DNA from 3 places in the Arthrobacter sp. UYCu712 genome. Region 2 is predicted to be linked to each of the others. Evidence: predicted binding sites of a transcription regulator. Region 2 holds the regulator's gene; each other region holds the start of a gene.

Region 1 (5,674 bases), on a different contig from region 2:
GTGGGGCGGAGGTCGGTGACCATGATCCCGGCCCGGGCGTACCGGATGCCCTCGCAGATGCGGGGCAGGAGAGCGTGGGCGGCTTTGGTGAGCAGCACCGGGTCGGCGGTTGGCATCGGCAGGGCCACGCTGACGGAGGGGTAGGAGGTGTCTTTCGGGTTGAAGTGTGAGGTGCCGGCGAAGGCGGTGAGGACTTTGGCCTGGAGGCCGTGTTTGGCCAGCCGGGCCGAGGCTTGCTGGCCGTAGACGCTCATGACCTGCCGGATCCCGGCCGCGGTGGTGATGGGGGTGGCGAAGGAGCGGGAGAAGATGAGCTGGTCCCGGCCGGTCCGTTCTTCCTCCATCGGGATGCAGGGGGTTTCCTGGAGTTCCAGGACGGTGCGCATCATGACCACGGAGAACCGGTCCCGGATCATCACCGGATCCGCCCGGGACAGGTCAAGGGTGGAGTGAATCCCCAGGGCATTGAGGCGTTTGGTCAGCCGGGTGGCGACACCCCAGATCTCGATCACGGACAGACGCCGCATCAGGGATTCCCGGTCGGCTGCGGGCACGGAGTCCCAGTGGCAGACGCCGTCGAAGGCCGGGTTGTTCTTGGCCCATTTGTTCGCCAGTTTCGCCAAGGTCTTTGTCGGTCCGATGCCGACGCAGACGGGCACGCCGACGTTGCGCCGCACGGCGGCTTTCATGTCCCGGCCCAGGGCCAGGAGCTCCTCCGGGGTGCCTTTGACGCCGAGGAATGCCTCGTCGATGCTGTAGACCTCGAGCCAGGCCGAGTACCGGCCCAGCAGCTCCATGACGCGGGCGCTGATGTCGCCGTAGAGCTCGTAGTTACTCGAGAGGGCCACGAGTCCCCATTCCCTGGCCCGGGGTGCGAGTTTGAACCAGGGCTCTCCCATGGCGATGCCGAGGGCTTTGGCTTCCGGGGACCGGGTGACGGCGCAGCCGTCGTTGTTGGAGAGCACGATGACGGGCCGGCCCTCCAGAGCGGGGTTGAAGGCCCGCTCGGCCGAGGCGTAGAAGCAGTTCACATCCACGTGCGCGATCTGCGGCATCCGCCGCATGAGACCCGGCTTGGACACAGGCCGGGCCCTAAATGTAATGGAGGCATCGGGTCGCTACGCCCCACACCACCAGATCGGATAAGGATGGTACCCGGATGTCCGGGTACGCGGGGTTCTCTGCCTGCAGCACGACCCCGGTACCCGTGATCCGCAGCCGTTTGATGGTCAGTTCCCCGTCCAGGACCGCGACGACCACGGACCCGTCCACCGGTTCCAGGGCGCGGTTCACGATCAGCTCATCACCGTCGCTGATCCCGGCGCCGGTCATGGAGTCCCCGGACACCCGCACCACATAGGTGGACGTAACGTCCTTGATGAGGTGCTCATTGAGGTCGATCCGCCCGTCAAAGTAGTCCTGCGCGGGCGAGGGATACCCGGCCGCGACAGCGACCGGAGAGATCAGCACCGACAACAACGACGCACCCGCATCTATCACGCGGGGACCAACAACAACGCCCACAACACACCTTTTATTCGAATATATCTTCGAATAAGCATACCGCTCGCCACCGACAGAAGACCCATCGACCGGTGGGATCGGCCGCCGGCGGGGGCCGGGTTGCACGCCAGTGGGGACAGCTTTGAGCTGCGCGGAGGGCTCCACCTCACCCCAATGGGCGCAACCCGGCCGAACGGTGCGCTGTACTGACCGGATGTGCGGCCGCGGGCCTTTGTCGGGGGTATGAGGAAGCCTCCGCGCGAATCAAGGACTCAAGCGTGGAGGCTCCCGGCTCTCCAAGCTGGGGGGACTGGAGAGCCTCAATGAGTTTACCGGCCGGCAGGCCATTCATGAGTGGCTTCGCCGGCATGGCGCTGAACCTGCGTTTACCTGCGGGGTGGGCGGCCGCGGGTCCGTCCGGCCTGCCACCCGGGCGCGGCGGCGTCCAGGAGCTTGACCTTTTCCGGGTCGAGGTCGCCGCGGCGGTGTTTGTACCGCTGGGTGTGGATCAATACCCCGAGGGTGTGCTCCCGCTCTGAGGAGTAGTGTGGTGGCGGGGCCAGTCGTTGCCCTCGGTACGGAAGTCCACGAGCTGGGCGAGTCGTTCATGCCACCTGGCCTCATCCGCTGATGCCCTGGGGTTTCCTTCCCAACCGGGGACCCGGGCGAGGCTGTCCCGGTACACCGGGTGAAGGGTGCCGTTTGCTGCTTCGCGCCGACGATTCGAGAGCCACCGAGCCATCGACCGCTCACCTTTATCCTTCGAGCGGTCACGGGGGAAGCGGCCCTCAGCCGTCATCCAGGCGATGATCTCCTCCATCCGGGCAAGGTCCGTTGGGGCCGGCTTTGGCCGCGGCGGCGGCCCGGTATGCGGGTTCGAGGCCCGGATCCTGGTGGCGGGCGATGACCAGGTGGTACCCGACGGTGGCAGGTTCGGCGCGGACGAGGGCAGCGATGCGTTGCCGGCTCAGTCCGAGCCGGTACATCAGCACCCATTCGGCGTCCGGGCGCACCGCTACCGCCTGTCCATGATGGAGCCCATCCTGCCGCGGCCTCCCTGCAAGACGGGCCTTCGGCGTGGAGCCGGCGCCGCGGAGTCCCCGGGCACCCGCAGGTGCCGAGCTCGCGGTGGGCGGAGGGCCGGCATCTATGCCGGGGCGCTGGGCGACCCGCAGCGCTGGCCCGGACCTTCACAGATCTACCGGGCCTCGGGCTCTCACCCACTCAATACGAGTCGGCTGGAAAACGACGCGACGGGACCATCAGCAGGGAAGGCAGCGTGGCGCTGCGACGGGCCCTGATCGATCTCGGCATGGGTCTGTGGTTGACTGACCCGCCCAGCCGGGCCGTGGAGCGCCCGCAGCGCAGCGAGGACGAACGACGTTGACCGCAACAAGCCGGCGGCACACCATACGGCCAGCCGGGAAAGCCGCCAGTTCCCGGATTCAAGGAGGTGCGCCCCCAAAACCACTTCACAACTCCGGACGACGGTGAGACGCTGGAACCGACGAAGGGCCGGACCAGACGCCGACCGGGCTATGGCGGACGCTCACGCGTTACGCCGCTTCTAGCTTGGCGCCCGGCCCTTCGCCCTCCGGCCGCAGCCCGAACGACGCCAGATGACCCGGTGAATGACCGAGGTCGGACAAGTCAGCGTGGGCGCGACCCGGAACCACGCCGGTCCAGCCAACAAACCGTCAGCCGTCACCCCACTCACGAGCCCCGCCCCGGACCGCCCGAGGCGTGCACCGCCGTGCCCCGGACACGGACTTGACATGACCTATAGCCAGCTAGAGCTTCGTGACGTCGGCAACGGGATCCTGGTCCCAGGGGGTGGGCAGGATGCCCTTCTGGTAGCCGGCGAACCAGGCTTTGACCTCCGGGGACTGGAACGCCGCTTTGAGGGCTTTGGCCTTCTCCGAGCCGGCAAAGTCCTTCCGGCCCGCAACCACGATCCGGAACGGAACCTGGTCCGCATCCGCTTCGAAGGCCAGCGCGTCCTCCTTGGTGTGCCCGGCATCGGCGGCCATCCGGGCGATCAGGAAGCCGGCGTCGACGTCGGGAAGGGTCTTGGCAAGGGATTGCTGGTCCACCTCCACGAACTGCAGCTTCTTCGGGTTTGCGGTGATGTTCTTCTGCGACGTGTGGATCACTGTTGCTTCGGAAAGCTCCAGCAGGCCCGCGTCCCGGAGCATGAACAGGGCACGGCCGTTGTTGGCCGGGTCCACGGGGATGCCGATCTTCGCGCCGTCCGGAAGCTCGTCCAGGGTCTTGTACTTGTCGGACCAGATGCCGCCCGGCGCGCTGTAAACGTAGAAGAGTCCCACGTTGTCCAGGCCCTTGTCCTGGTTGAACTGCTTCAGGTAGGCGTTGTGCTGGAAGAAGTTGGCGTCGAATTCGCCGTTGGCCACTGCCAGGTTGGGCTGGATGATGTCCGTGACGTACGTCGGCTCCAGGGTCCATCCCTTGGCCTCGAGCAGCTTCTGGGCGAGCTTGGTGGGTTCCTGGTACGGGGCCGACTCCGTGACGATGATCTTGATCGTCTTTCCGCCGCTGGCGCCGGCACCCCCGGGATTGACGAGGCCGCAGCCTGTCAGTGCCGAAACGGCGGCTGCGCCGGCGCCCGCGAGGGCGTACTTGAGGAAATTTCTACGCTGCATGTTCTTGGTCCTTTGTGGTGGTCCGCGCTAGGCGGTGACGGTGGCGGGCTGGTTTTCGGCAGCCGCGGAGAATTCCTTGAAGGCCCCCCGGAAGGCCGCGGCGGGATGGCGGCCGTTGAGCCGCGGCCCGGCCCCGAAGAGCTTCTCCCGCAGGGTTCCCGGCGCGTAGCTGTCCTGGGCCAGCCCGCGGCTCCGCAGTTCCGGCAGCACACCCTCGATGAAGTCGGTGTACGAGCCGGGGATGGTCTGGTTGATGATGTTGATGCCGTCGATCCCGGCGTCCTGCCACTCCTCGAGGCGGTCGGCAATCTGCGCGGGGGTTCCCACCACGCGGTTGGCCCGGCTGCGGTACAGCGCAATGTCGCGGAGGGTGGGGTTGCCCCCGCGGACGGAGGCGCGGATGGCGGTGAGGTGGCCCTGGCTGCCTTCCGTCTCAAGGTCACCGAGCGGGGTGTCCAGCGGCAGGCCGCCGAGGTCGACGCCGAATCCGCCGCCCACGTGGGCCAGCAGGGCCTCGATGTCCAGGCTGTCCTCCAACTCCCCGGCCTTGCGTTCCGCTTCGGCTTCGGTGCCGCCGACCACGAAGTGCATGCCCTGGAGGAACTTCACGTCGTCCGGGTGGCGGCCGGCGGCGGTGGCCTGTTCACGGACGGCCGCCGTGTACTTCGCGGCAACCTCGGTGTTCGGCGCCAGGGTGAAGGTGGCCTCGGCGTTGGCGGCGCAGAACTGCTGGCCGCGGCCGGAGCTCCCGGCCTGGAAGAGCACCGGGGTGCGCTGCGGCGAAGGCGCCGCGAGGTGCGGACCGTCGATCGAATACCGGGGCCCGCGATGGTAGATCTTGCTGACTTTCTCCGGGTCGGCGTGGACTCCGGTCTCCTTGTCCCGGAGCAGCGCGTCGTCCTCCCACGAGCCTTCCCACAACTTATAGGCGGCCTCGACGTATTCGTCCGCCCAGTCGTAGCGTTCGTCGTGCTTGGTGAGCTCGGTGGCGTTGAAGTTCCGGTGCGCGTTTTCCAGCACGCTGGTGACGATGTTCCAGGCCACCCGTCCGTTGCTGATGTGGTCCAGGGTGGACATCTGCCGGGCAAACTGGAAGGGGTGGCTTTGAATCACCGACGACGTCGCGGCCAGTCCGATGTCCCGCGTTCCGGTGGCGAGCGCGGACAGCAGGATGAGGGGATCGTTGGACGGCACCTGCAGGCCCTTTTTCAGCAGCGATGCCCACCCGCCGTCGTAGTCGCCGTAGAGACCGACGACGTCGGCGAAGAAGATCGCATCAAACTTGGCGTCTTCGAGCTGGCGGGCCAGGTCGATCCAGAGCTGGAGTTCGTTGAACCGGTGCTGCTGCGCTTCCGGGCGCCGCCACTGGCCGCCCATGATGTGGCTGGACGTGTTCATCACGAAGGCGCTGATGAGAAGGCGGGGGCGGGGTCCGTTGAAGCGGGTACTGGCTGTTGAAGTCATGGGGGTGCTTTCCGCTGTGGGAGGTGTGATGGGCCGGGGTGCTGCGG
Region 2 (5,674 bases):
GTGGGCCGAGACCTGCCCCGGCTGCTCAAGACCATCACCCCTGCCCTGGAGCGCCCGGTCAAGGTCGCCCTCGTCAAGGGCCGGTCCAATTACGTCTGCCGCCACAAGCTCGAGGGCGGCTTCCCCTCGGAAGAACCCTCAGAGGGCCAGCTCTTCTCCCTCGGCGAGGACACGTCCGTGCCGCACTTTGCCGCGGCCATGGGCGGCCCGTCCTCCCAGTTCGGCAAGGAAGTCGTCCGGCTCCGCGAGTGGGCCGAGCAAACCGCCTCGGGGGACCGTGACGAGCTCATGCCCGGTGTGACGGACCGCGCCTGGCGCCAGGTCTCCGTCACGTCGATGGAATGCCTCGGCGCGCAGAAATGCCCCCTCGCCGCGGAATGCTTCAGCGAACTGGCCCGGCAGAACGCCGCCGACGCCGACGTCGTCGTCACCAACCACGCCATGCTGGCCGTCAGCGCCTTCGAAGGACTCGCCGTGCTGCCCGAGTACGACGTCGTGGTGGTCGATGAGGCGCACGAGCTGCAGGACCGCGTTACCGGAGCCGTGTCCGGACAGCTCTCCGTCGCGATGGTGCACGTCGCCGCGTCCGGGGCCCGGAAGCACACCGGCATCACCGTGGACGCGCTCAACAACGCCGCGGCCAACCTCGAACTTGCCATAGAAGGCGTCCCCAGCGGGCTGATGCCCAACGGGCTCAACAGCGAACAGCTGGACTGCGTGGACCAGCTGCGTGACGCCTGCCGCGCAGCCCTCTCCGATTCCAAGGGCGACAGCGCCACCACCGCCGATGGCGGACGCCAGCTGGCGCGCTCCCGCCTTATGGTCATCCTGGAACTCTGCGAACGGCTGCTGGCCGCCCGCGAAAACCGCGAGGTGGTCTGGTTCTCCCGGAACAGCACGTTCGATCCGGCGCAGGGTTACGCCCAGCCCGACGAGTCCGCTCCGGCCCTGATCAATGTGGCCCCGCTGAGCGTCGCCGGGAGGCTCCGCGAGGGCCTGTTCGCGGACCACACCGTCATCCTGACCTCGGCGACCCTCGCGATCGGCTCGGCCTTCGAGCCCGCCGCGGGCGGACTCGGCCTGGTCGGTCCGGGCGCACCCAGCTGGACCGGGGTGGACGTCGGGTCGCCCTTCGAATATCCCAAGCAGGGCATCCTCTATGTAGCCAAGCACCTGCCCAAGCCAGGCCGCGGCACGTCCCCGGAAGCCCTCGACGAGCTGGAAAAACTGATCAGGGCCTCCGGCGGCGGGGCACTGTGCCTGTTCTCGTCCCGCCGGGCGGCCGAGGACGCCGCGGAGGCGATGCGGCCCCGGCTGGACATGAGCATCCTGTGCCAGGGGGATTCAACCATGACGGCGCTTGTCCGCCAGTTCGCCGATGAACCGGACACGTGCCTGTTCGGCACCATGTCGCTGTGGCAGGGCGTCGACGTTCCCGGGGACTCCTGCCGGCTGGTGGTCATCGACCGGATTCCGTTCCCGCGGCCGGATGATCCGCTCATGACGGCACGCTCCCGGGCAGTGGCCCAGGCCGGCGGCAACGGGTTCATGAGCGTCTCGGCAACGCATGCCGCGATCCGGCTGGCCCAGGGGGCCGGACGGCTGATCCGGTCGACGTCGGACAAGGGGGTGGTGGCGGTGCTGGATTCGCGCCTGTCCACGGAACGCTACGGGGGATTCCTCCGTGCGGCGCTGCCGCCGTTCTGGCCCACGACCGATCCCGCCGTCGCCTTCGCTGCCCTGGAGCGGCGCGCCAAGGAATCGGCACAGTCCGCCACGTAGGCAGCCAGGCACGCGAGTAAGTACGCAGGGGAGCCAGGCGGGAGCCCGAAAAGCAAAAGGTCCCCGTCCGGAGCACCCGGCGGGGACCTTGGCTTCAGGAGTTGGCGGCCCAGGTGTTCGTGGCCGCAACCGTCAGAGGGAGCGCAGGACCGAAACGACCTTGCCCATGATGACGGCGTGGTCGCCCAGGATCGGCTCGTACTGCGTGTTCTGCGGCAGCAGCCAGGTGTGGCCGTCCCGCTGGCGGAAGGTCTTCACCGTCGCCTCGTCGTCCAGGAGCGCGGCCACAATGTCACCGTTCACGGCGTCACCCTGCCGGCGCACCACCACCCAGTCGCCGTCGCAGATGGCGGCATCGATCATCGAGTCGCCCGCCACCTTGAGCATAAAGAGTTCGCCGTGGCCCACCAGCTGGCGCGGCAGCGGCATGATGTCCTCCACCACCTGGTCCGCGAGGATCGGACCGCCGGCCGCGATCCGGCCCACCAGCGGCACCATCGCAGTATCGGTGGCGCTGGCCAGTTCCGAGACGGAGAGTCCGCCGACGGCACGCAGTCCGCTGGACTTCTCGACGCCGGAAACCTTGGTGCTGCCCTCATCAAGGGTCAGCGGCATCAGCACTTCCATGGCGCGTGGACGTTTGGGGTCCCTCCGCAGGTAGCCGAGCTTCTCGAGCTGGGACAGCTGGTGGGTCACGCTGGAAAGGCTCGCCAGACCCACGGTGTCGCCGATCTCGCGCATCGAGGGAGGGTAGCCGTTGTCCGTCACCGAACGCTGGATGGTTTCCAGGATCTTCTTCTGCCGCACGGTCAGGCTCTTGGGAGGCCTGGCGGACTGCGGGCTCCGCTGGGATGCCCTGCCGCCGGTGGCTTGTGCTGCCATGTTCGCCAATGCCTTTCGATTCCGCCCGGCTGCCGTGAAGGCAGTTATCGGGCCCTTCCGGCCTGAATGTCAGACCCTGCTGATCAACTATTGATGACCGACTGCAGAAGTGGTTGTCCTGTGACTCAAACGTAGGCCAGCCGCACACCATTTTCAAACATTTGTTCTAGCGAGTCTCGACAATGTTCGTCAATAGGTGCTAAAACTGGAGGAGTGAAGTTCGAATATGTGTTCGAACATTGCGGATCGGATGAAAGCATTGCAGTCCGATGAGAGCGAAACATTCGGTTCTATGTTCGAAGATCGGGCCGGTTGGCGGCAAGTACGTGGAGTACGCCGGGCGGCACAGTATGGTCCAGGAGGGCTCAGTTCATGTCAGCATCAAGCGCGTTTCACGACACATTCGGCCACGGCGCGGCCGGTGGCTACGGCAAGTCCCTGCCCCGCGCCTCCTTCGGCAAGGCAGCCTCCCCCAAAGGGGCTGCCTCCGGCCGGGGCTCCCGCCCCAAGCAGGCGCCGCTCCGTCTGACCAGGCGGGGCCGGTTTGTGTTCTTCGGCGTGCCGCTCATCCTGCTGGCCGCCTTGATCCTTTCGCTCGGCGGCTTCCTGAATGCGCCGGCCAAGGCCTCAGAGTCCGCCTCCGAGCTGTCGGTCACCCCCACCGTCTCCGTCACGGTGCAGCCCGGGGAATCGCTGTGGGCCATCGCCGGAACCGTGGCCCCCGAGCGCGACCCCCGCGACGTTGTCGCCGACATCGTCCAGCTCAACAACCTCGACGCCGCCCGCGTCCGGCCCGGCCAGACGCTCTTCGTCCCGGTGAAGTAGCACCGCCGGCGCCCGAGAGCCACGGATCACGCGGCCGCCACGGCGCCCACGTTTCCCGGTCCAGGGCGTCACAGTTTCAAGGCCCGCCGACGTCTCACTTAAACTAGTGAAGTGACTGACCAGTTAGAGCGACTGAACCGACTTCCCCTCCGGACGAATCTGCGGGGCATGAGCCCCTACGGCGCGCCGCAGCTGGACGTCCCCATCCTGCTCAACGTCAACGAGAACACCCACGGTGTCCCGGCCGACGTGCAGGAAGCCATCTCGAAGGCTGTCACTGAGGCAGCCGCCGGCCTGAACCGCTACCCGGACCGGGAATTTACTGAGCTGCGTGAAGCGCTGGCCGAATACCTCGGCCACGGGCTGGGCGCGGAAAACCTCTGGGCCGCCAACGGCTCCAACGAGGTACTCCAGCAGATCCTGCAGGCCTTCGGCGGACCCGGGCGCACCGCACTGGGCTTCCCTCCCACCTACTCCATGTACCCCTTGCTCGCCGCGGGCACGGACACCGGATACGTTGTGGGCGTGCGCGCCGGCGACTACGGGCTGAGCGCGGAATCGGCGGCGCGGCAGGTCCGTGAGCTCCAGCCCAACGTCGTCTTCCTCTGCTCGCCGAACAATCCCACGGGCACGGGCCTCGGGCTCGACGTCGTGGAAGCCGTGTACGAGGCCGGCGAAGCCAGCCAGACCATCGTGATCGTCGACGAGGCGTACCACGAGTTCGCCCACGACGGCACGCCGAGCGCGCTCGAACTGCTCCCGGGCCGCGAACGGCTGATCGTCTCGCGCACCATGAGCAAAGCCTTCGCGCTGGCCGGCGCGCGCCTCGGTTACATGGCGGCGGCGCCCGAGGTGGCCGACGCGTTGCGGCTGGTCCGGCTGCCCTACCACCTCTCGGCCGTCACCCAGGCAACTGCCCTTGCCGCCCTGCACCACCGTGTGGCGCTCATGGCCGACGTCGAGGACATCAAACGCCAGCGGGACAGGATCGTTTCCGAGCTGCAGCGGATGGGCCTCAAGCCGTCGGCCTCGGATTCGAACTACGTCTTCTTCGGCGGCGTCGAGGATCCGCATGCGGTCTGGAAGGGCCTGCTGGAGGCCGGAGTGCTCATCCGGGACGTCGGCATCCCCGGCCACCTGCGCGTCACAGCCGGCACTGAGACGGAAACCACAGCGTTCCTCGTGGCCCTCGAACGGATCCTGGGCGGCCCCGCGGAACTGCGGGCCTAGACTTAAGGCAGGGTCATCAGCTCCGGAACACCACCACCGCCAGAACGCCCAGCACCGCCTTCATCACCAAAGGACACCCCCACATGAGCAACACCGGATCAGCCGCTGCCGAGGGCCGGACCGCACGCCTGGAACGGACCACCAGCGAGTCATCCGTGCTGGTCGAGATCAACCTGGACGGCACCGGCGTCTCGGACATCAGCACCTCGGTTCCTTTCTACGACCACATGCTGACGGCGCTGAGCAAGCACTCCCTGATCGACATGACGGTCAAGGCGACCGGCGACACCCACATCGACGTCCACCACACGGTCGAGGACGTCGCCATCACCTTTGGCGAGGTCCTGCGCACGGCACTGGGGAACAAAGCCGGCATCCGGCGCTTCGGGGAGGCGACGGTCCCCCTGGACGAGGCACTGGCGCACGCCGTCGTCGACGTCTCCGGCCGCCCGTACCTCGTGCACGGCGGCGAGCCCGCAGGCCAGGAATACCACCTGATCGGCGGACACTTCACCGGGTCGCTGACCCGGCACGTCTTCGAGGCCATCACCCTGCACGCCGGCATCTGCCTGCACATGAATGTCACGGCCGGCCGGGACCCGCACCACATCGTCGAGGCCCAGTTCAAGGCGTTTGCCCGCGCCCTCCGCGCGGCCGTGGAACCGGACCCCCGCGTCGAAGGCATCCCCTCCACCAAGGGTGCACTGTGACCGGCAAGGTGCTGCAGGACGGCGCCATCATCGATCCCGACGCCGGCCGGAAGCCTGCCTCGCCCGAGGGCAAGCCCACCGTCACGGTGCTGGACTACGGCTCCGGCAACGTCCGCTCGGCTGTCCGCGCCCTGGAACGGGCCGGTGCCGAGGTGATCCTCAGCGCCAAACCCGAAGACGTGCTCAACGCCGACGGCTTGGTTGTCCCCGGTGTCGGCGCGTTCGGGACGGTCATGAACGAACTC
Region 3 (5,674 bases), on a different contig from region 2:
GGTTTCGCGGTTGTACCGGGCGCCGTGGCACACCTCGCAGGGCACGTAGACGTCAGGCAGGAAGTTCATTTCGATCTTCAGGGTGCCGTCACCGGAGCACGCCTCGCAGCGGCCGCCTTTGACGTTGAAGGAGAACCGGCCCGGCAGGTAGCCGCGGACCTTGGCCTCGGTGGTCTCAGCGAAGAGTTTGCGGATGTTGTCAAAGACACCCGTGTAGGTGGCCGGGTTGGACCGCGGAGTGCGCCCGATGGGGCTCTGGTCGACGTGGACCACCTTGTCGAGGTGCTCGAGGCCCTGGATCGACTTGTGCCGACCGGCCACCTGTTTGGCGCCGTTGAGCTTGTTCGCCAGGACCTTGTAGAGGATCTCGTTAACCAGGGTGGACTTGCCGGAGCCGCTGACGCCGGTCACTGCGGTGAACAGTCCCAGCGGGAAGGTGGCATCGACATTCAGGAGATTGTGCTCCTTGGCTCCGACGACCTTGAGCTCACGCTTCTTGTCGTATTTGCGCCGTTTCTTGGGAATATCGATCCGCTTCCGGCCGGAGAGGTAATCACCGGTGAGCGATTCCTTGTTCTCGAGCAGCTCCTTGTAGGACCCGGAGTGCACCACCATGCCGCCGTGTTCGCCGGCCCCGGGTCCGATGTCCACCACCCAGTCGGCTACCTGGATGGTGTCCTCGTCGTGTTCCACCACGATCAGGGTGTTGCCGAGGTCCCGCAGCCGGGTGAGCGTCTCGATCAGGCGGCGGTTGTCCCGCTGGTGCAGGCCGATGGACGGCTCGTCCAGGACGTAGAGCACACCCACGAGGCCGGAGCCGATCTGGGTGGCGAGCCGGATGCGCTGGGCCTCGCCGCCGGACAGTGTGCCGGAGGGACGCTCCAGGTTAAGGTACTCCAGGCCGACGTCGAGCAGGAAGGTCAGGCGGGCCTGGATCTCGATGAGGACCTGGTGGGCGATCTGGGCTTCCCGGCCGGTGAGCACGAGCTTGTCCAGGAAGCGGGCGCAGTCGCGCATCGGCATCGCGGCGACCTCGGCGATCGACTTGCCGTTGATCAGGACCGAGAGCGACGCAGGGTTCAGGCGTGCGCCGTTGCAGGCCGGGCACGGGATCTGCCGCATGTACTCCTCGTAGCGGTCCCGGGCCGAGTCCGAGTCTGTTTCAAGGTGTTTGCGGTGGACGTACTGGATGACGCCCTCGAAGCCGGTGCTGTACTTGCGTTCCCGGCCGAAGCGGTTGCGGTACTGCACCACTACTTTGTGGTCCTTGCCGTGCAGCACGGTCTGGCGGGTGTCCTCGGAGAGCTTTTCCCACGGGGTCGTCATCGAGAAACCGAGTTCTTTGGCGAGTCCGTCGAGCAACCGGTTCCAGTACTCCGTCGTCGCCGTGCCGAGCGACCACGGCGCGATGGCCCCTTCCGAGAGTGAGAGTTCCCCGTTCGGAATGATGAGTTCCTCATCAACCTCCAGCTTCGTGCCGATGCCGCTGCAGGCGGAGCAGGCACCGAAGGGGTTGTTGAACGAGAAGGAGCGCGGTTCGATCTCGTCGATCGCGAGGGGGTGCTCGTTGGGGCAGGCGAGGTGCTCGGAGAACGCCCTGACCCGCTCCGCGTCGTCCGCGTCGAGGTCGACGAACTCGGCGAGGATCCGGCCCTCGGCCAGCCCGAGGGCGGTTTCGACCGAGTCGGTGAGGCGCTGGTTGATGCCTTCCTTGACCACGAGCCGGTCCACGACCACTTCAATCGTGTGTTTGAACTGCTTGCCGAGCTTGGGCGGATCACTCAGCTGGATGAGCTTGTCATCGACCCGGGCGCGTGAGTAGCCCTTGGCGGTCAGTTCCTTGAACAGTTCGACGAATTCGCCCTTGCGGCCACGGACCACGGGCGCCAGGACCTGGAAGCGTGTGCCTTCCGGCAGTTCCAGAAGCTGGTCGACGATCTGCTGCGGGGTCTGCTTCGTGACCGGCTCCCCGCAGACGGGACAGTGCGGGCGGCCCACCCGGGCCCACAGCAGGCGCATGTAGTCGTAGATCTCGGTGATGGTGCCGACGGTGGAGCGGGGGTTCTTGCTGGTGGACTTCTGGTCGATCGACACCGCCGGCGAGAGGCCTTCGATGAAGTCGACGTCGGGCTTGTCCACCTGGCCCAGGAACTGCCGGGCGTAGGCGGAAAGCGATTCGACGTAGCGCCGCTGGCCCTCGGCGAAGATCGTGTCGAAGGCGAGGGAGGACTTACCCGAGCCGGACAGCCCCGTGAACACGATCATGGAGTCGCGCGGCAGGTCCAGGTCAACGTTGCGCAGGTTGTGCTCGCGGGCGCCCTTGACGACGAGGCGGGACATGTCCGGCCGCTTCACCGCAGGGCGGGTATCGATCGCGTGGCCCGGTTTTGCGGCGCCCATCGGAACGTTGTCCATCGGAACGGAGGTCTGGTCATCAACGGCTGGATCTTCAGCTACGGCTTTAGGCACGCTACCAATGCTAATCGAAAACTTCTTCGAATATCTATTCCCGACTGTGTCACCTGCCGGGGAATCCGGTCCCGTGTGTTAGCGGGACATCAGTCACGGTCGTACGCGGCCGCAAGCAGGTGCACGGCCTCGGCAAAGCTGGCGCCCTGGGCCTTGGCTGCCGCCGCGAAGTCCGCCGCGGCGGCGGACAGCGAGTTCCAGGCTTCGTCCCGGGCGCACACAACCGTCCCGTTCCGGCCGCGGGTCGCGACGACCCCGGCGGCCTCGAGTTCCTTGTAGGCGCGCGCCACCGTGTGCGGGGCAACGCCGAGTTCGGCGGCGAGGCTGCGGACTGCCGGGAGCCGGGTGCCCGCGGCCAGCGTGCCGTCGTCGGCCCGTTCGATGATGTTGAGCCGGAGCTGTTCAAACAACGGGACCGAGCTGGCCTGGTTGGGCTTCCAGGCGCCGGGGAACCGGTCCGCCAGCTTCTCCGTGGGGCTCACAGTTCCGGCTCCTTGAGGCCGAGTACTTGTTCGCTGCCCGCGAACTGGGCGTTGTACAAATCCCAGTACAGCCCGCTCCTGCCCAACAGCTCCTGATGGGTCCCGTGTTCAACAATCCGTCCGTGGTCCATGACGAGAATTAGATCAGCGTCCCGGACGGTGGACAAGCGGTGGGCAATCACGAAGCTGGTGCGGCCCTGCCGGAGGCGCTGCATCGCCTGGCGGATCTGCACCTCGGTGCGGCTGTCCACCGAGCTCGTCGCCTCGTCCAGGACCAGGATGCTGCGGCCCGCCAGTTGCGCCCTCGCGATCGAGATGAGCTGCCGCTGTCCCCGGCTGAGCGAGCCGCCGCCGTCGCCGAGCATGGTGCCGTAGCCGTCCGGCAGCGAACGGACGAACTGGTCGACGTGGCTGGCCTGCGCCGCGGCAGCGATCTCCGCATCGCCGGCGCCGGGCCGGCCGTACTCGATGTTCTCCCGGATGCTGCCCGTGAAAAGCCAGACGTCCTGAAGGACGGTGCCGAGGCCGGACCGCAGCTCGTCCCGGGGCATCTGCGCGATGTCGGCGCCGTCGACGGTGATCCGTCCGGAGTCCAGTTCATAGAACCGCATCAGCAGGTTCACCACGGTTGTTTTGCCGGCGCCGGTGTGGCCCACAATCGCCACGGTCTGCCCCGGCTCCACGGCAAAGGAGAGGTCGTGGATCACGGGAACCCCGGGGCTGTAGCCGAAGCTGACGTGTTCGAAGGAGATCCGGCCCTCGGCCGCAGTCGTCGTCCCGCCGGGCGGCTGCTTGCCCGGGCGTCGGCCGTTGGCTGTGGGTCCGGTGTTCGCCGGATCCCCCGCCGTGGCCAGGGCCCCCGCTGTGTCCGGCTGCTCGGCAGAAATTTCCGGGGCGTCCAGCAGCGCAAAGACCCGCTCGGCCGAGGCGAGGCAGGACTGCATAAGGGTGAGCATTCCGCCGATCTGGCCCATCGGCTGGCTGAAAAGCCGGCTGAACTGGATGAAGGCCTGGATGCCGCCGATTGTCATGGCGCCCGCCGTGACCTGGAGCGCCCCGACGACGGCAACGGCGACGTAACTAAGGTTCGAGACGAAGACCATGAGGGGCTGCACCACCCCTGACACATACTGGGCGCGGGCGCTGGCCCGGCTGAGTTTGCCGTTGCCCTCCCGGAAGCGGGCGGCCGCTTCCTCCTGCCGGCCGAAGGCCTTGATGACCTCATGGCCGGTGAAGAACTCCTCAAGCTGCGCGTGCAGCTCGCCCGTGCTCCCCCACTGCTCGGTGAAATGCGCTTGCGACTTCCGGGCTACGAGCACGGTGATGAGGGCCGAGATCGGCACGGACACCAGGGCAATCAGCGCCAGGACAGGTGAGATCCACAGCATCATGGCCAGCGCCCCGGAGAGCATCAGCACGGACATGATGAGCTGGTTCAGCAGCTGGTTCAGGGCCTGCGAGATGTTGTCCACATCGTTGGTGGCCCGGCTCAGGACGTCGCCCCGATGCTGTTCGTCGAAGTGGCCGAGCGGCAGCACATGCAGTTTCTCCTCGACGGAGGCGCGGAGACCGAACCCGAGCCGCTGCACGGCCGTGGCGGCCAGGGCGCCCTGGATCCAGCTGAAGACCGAGGCCCCCAGATACATGAGGGAGACGGCCGCGAGCAGCGCCGCCAGCTTGTCCTCGTCGAAAGTACCTCCGACGACGCCGTCGACCACGACGTCGGTGGCGTCGCCGAGGACTTTGGGCGCGGCCACGTTGAGAACCACGAAGGCGCAAGTGGCCGCGATGACCCCGGCCATCCGCCATTTTGACGGCCGGAGCAATCCGAGCAGCCTGCCGATGGCGCGCCGGCGGGACCGGGCAGCGCCCACCAGAGCGTGCGACCCGGTCACGGGTTCTCCTCCAGCACCAGCTGAGAGGCTGCGATCTCCTGGTAGCTTGGCGAGGTTTCCATCAGCTCCTGGTGGGTGCCCTGCGCCACGAGCCGGCCGTCCTCCAGCACCAGGATCAGGCCAGCGTCGACGATGGTGGACACCCGCTCCGCCACCACCAGCACGGTGGCGGAGCGAAGGAGCGGCTCCATGGCCTCACGCAGCCGGTAGTCGGTGCCGTAGTCGAGCGCCGAGAAACTGTCGTCGAACACGTAGACGGGGGCGGCCCGGAGCAGCGCGCGGGCTATGCAGAGCCGCTGCCGCTGGCCGCCGGAAAAATTGGTCCCGCCCTGGCTCACCGGCGACTGCAGCCCCGCCGGCAGTTCGGCGACGAAATCTTCGGCCTGCGCCGTGGTGAGCGCTTCCCAGAGTTCCGCGTCCGTGGCTTCCGGCGAACCCATCCGCAGGTTGTCCGCCACCGTCCCGGAAAAAAGATATGACTGCTGCGGCACGACGGCGATGAGACCGCGGAGCGTCGCCAGCGGCAGCGAACGGACATCGAGCCCGCCGATCGCGATCTGCCCTGCCGTGGCGTCCAGGAACCGCGGCAGGAGGTTCAGGAGGGTGGTCTTGCCGCTGCCGGTGGCGCCGATGACCACGGTGGTGGTGCCGGGCACCGCCGTGAAGCTGATGCCCTCCAGCACAGGAGCCTCGGCACCCGGATAGGCAAACGCGACACCGCGGAACTCCACGGTGTTCCCCGCCGGGCCGGTGCCGTCCGCCGGGCCGGTGCCGTCTGCGATGGCCGGTTCGGTGCCGAGGACCGCCTGGATGCGTTCCGCGCAGGCC

Evidence for each region. Region 2 encodes LexA, which represses DNA repair genes until DNA is damaged. Its sites were predicted from a motif close to TCGAACANNTGTTCGA; they were not measured.
Region 1: ABIB51_RS01965 (LexA family protein) is a predicted target of LexA. The motif match lies at 1,539-1,554, and genes of this name have one in related genera.
Region 3: uvrA (excinuclease ABC subunit UvrA) is a predicted target of LexA. The motif match lies at 2,484-2,499, and genes of this name have one in related genera.

The regions. Positions count from the first base shown of each region.
Region 1 is NZ_JBEPOZ010000002.1:3,068-8,741, forward strand. It holds gene ABIB51_RS01960 (Y-family DNA polymerase) at 1-1,064, opposite strand, end outside; gene ABIB51_RS01965 (LexA family protein) at 1,093-1,524, opposite strand; gene ABIB51_RS01970 (hypothetical protein) at 1,890-2,015, opposite strand; gene ABIB51_RS01975 (hypothetical protein) at 2,292-2,516, opposite strand; gene ABIB51_RS01980 (transposase) at 2,618-2,890, shown strand; gene ABIB51_RS01985 (MetQ/NlpA family ABC transporter substrate-binding protein) at 3,294-4,163, opposite strand; gene ABIB51_RS01990 (LLM class flavin-dependent oxidoreductase) at 4,191-5,627, opposite strand.
Region 2 is NZ_JBEPOZ010000011.1:89,239-94,912, forward strand. It holds gene ABIB51_RS12735 (ATP-dependent DNA helicase) at 1-1,782, shown strand, start outside; gene lexA (transcriptional repressor LexA) at 1,915-2,664, opposite strand; gene ABIB51_RS12745 (LysM peptidoglycan-binding domain-containing protein) at 3,037-3,489, shown strand; gene ABIB51_RS12750 (histidinol-phosphate transaminase) at 3,601-4,719, shown strand; gene hisB (imidazoleglycerol-phosphate dehydratase HisB) at 4,803-5,429, shown strand; gene hisH (imidazole glycerol phosphate synthase subunit HisH) at 5,426-5,674, shown strand, end outside.
Region 3 is NZ_JBEPOZ010000004.1:158,495-164,168, reverse strand. It holds gene uvrA (excinuclease ABC subunit UvrA) at 1-2,400, opposite strand, end outside; gene ABIB51_RS06050 (GntR family transcriptional regulator) at 2,559-2,951, opposite strand; gene ABIB51_RS06045 (ABC transporter ATP-binding protein) at 2,948-4,753, opposite strand; gene ABIB51_RS06040 (ABC transporter ATP-binding protein) at 4,843-5,674, opposite strand, start outside.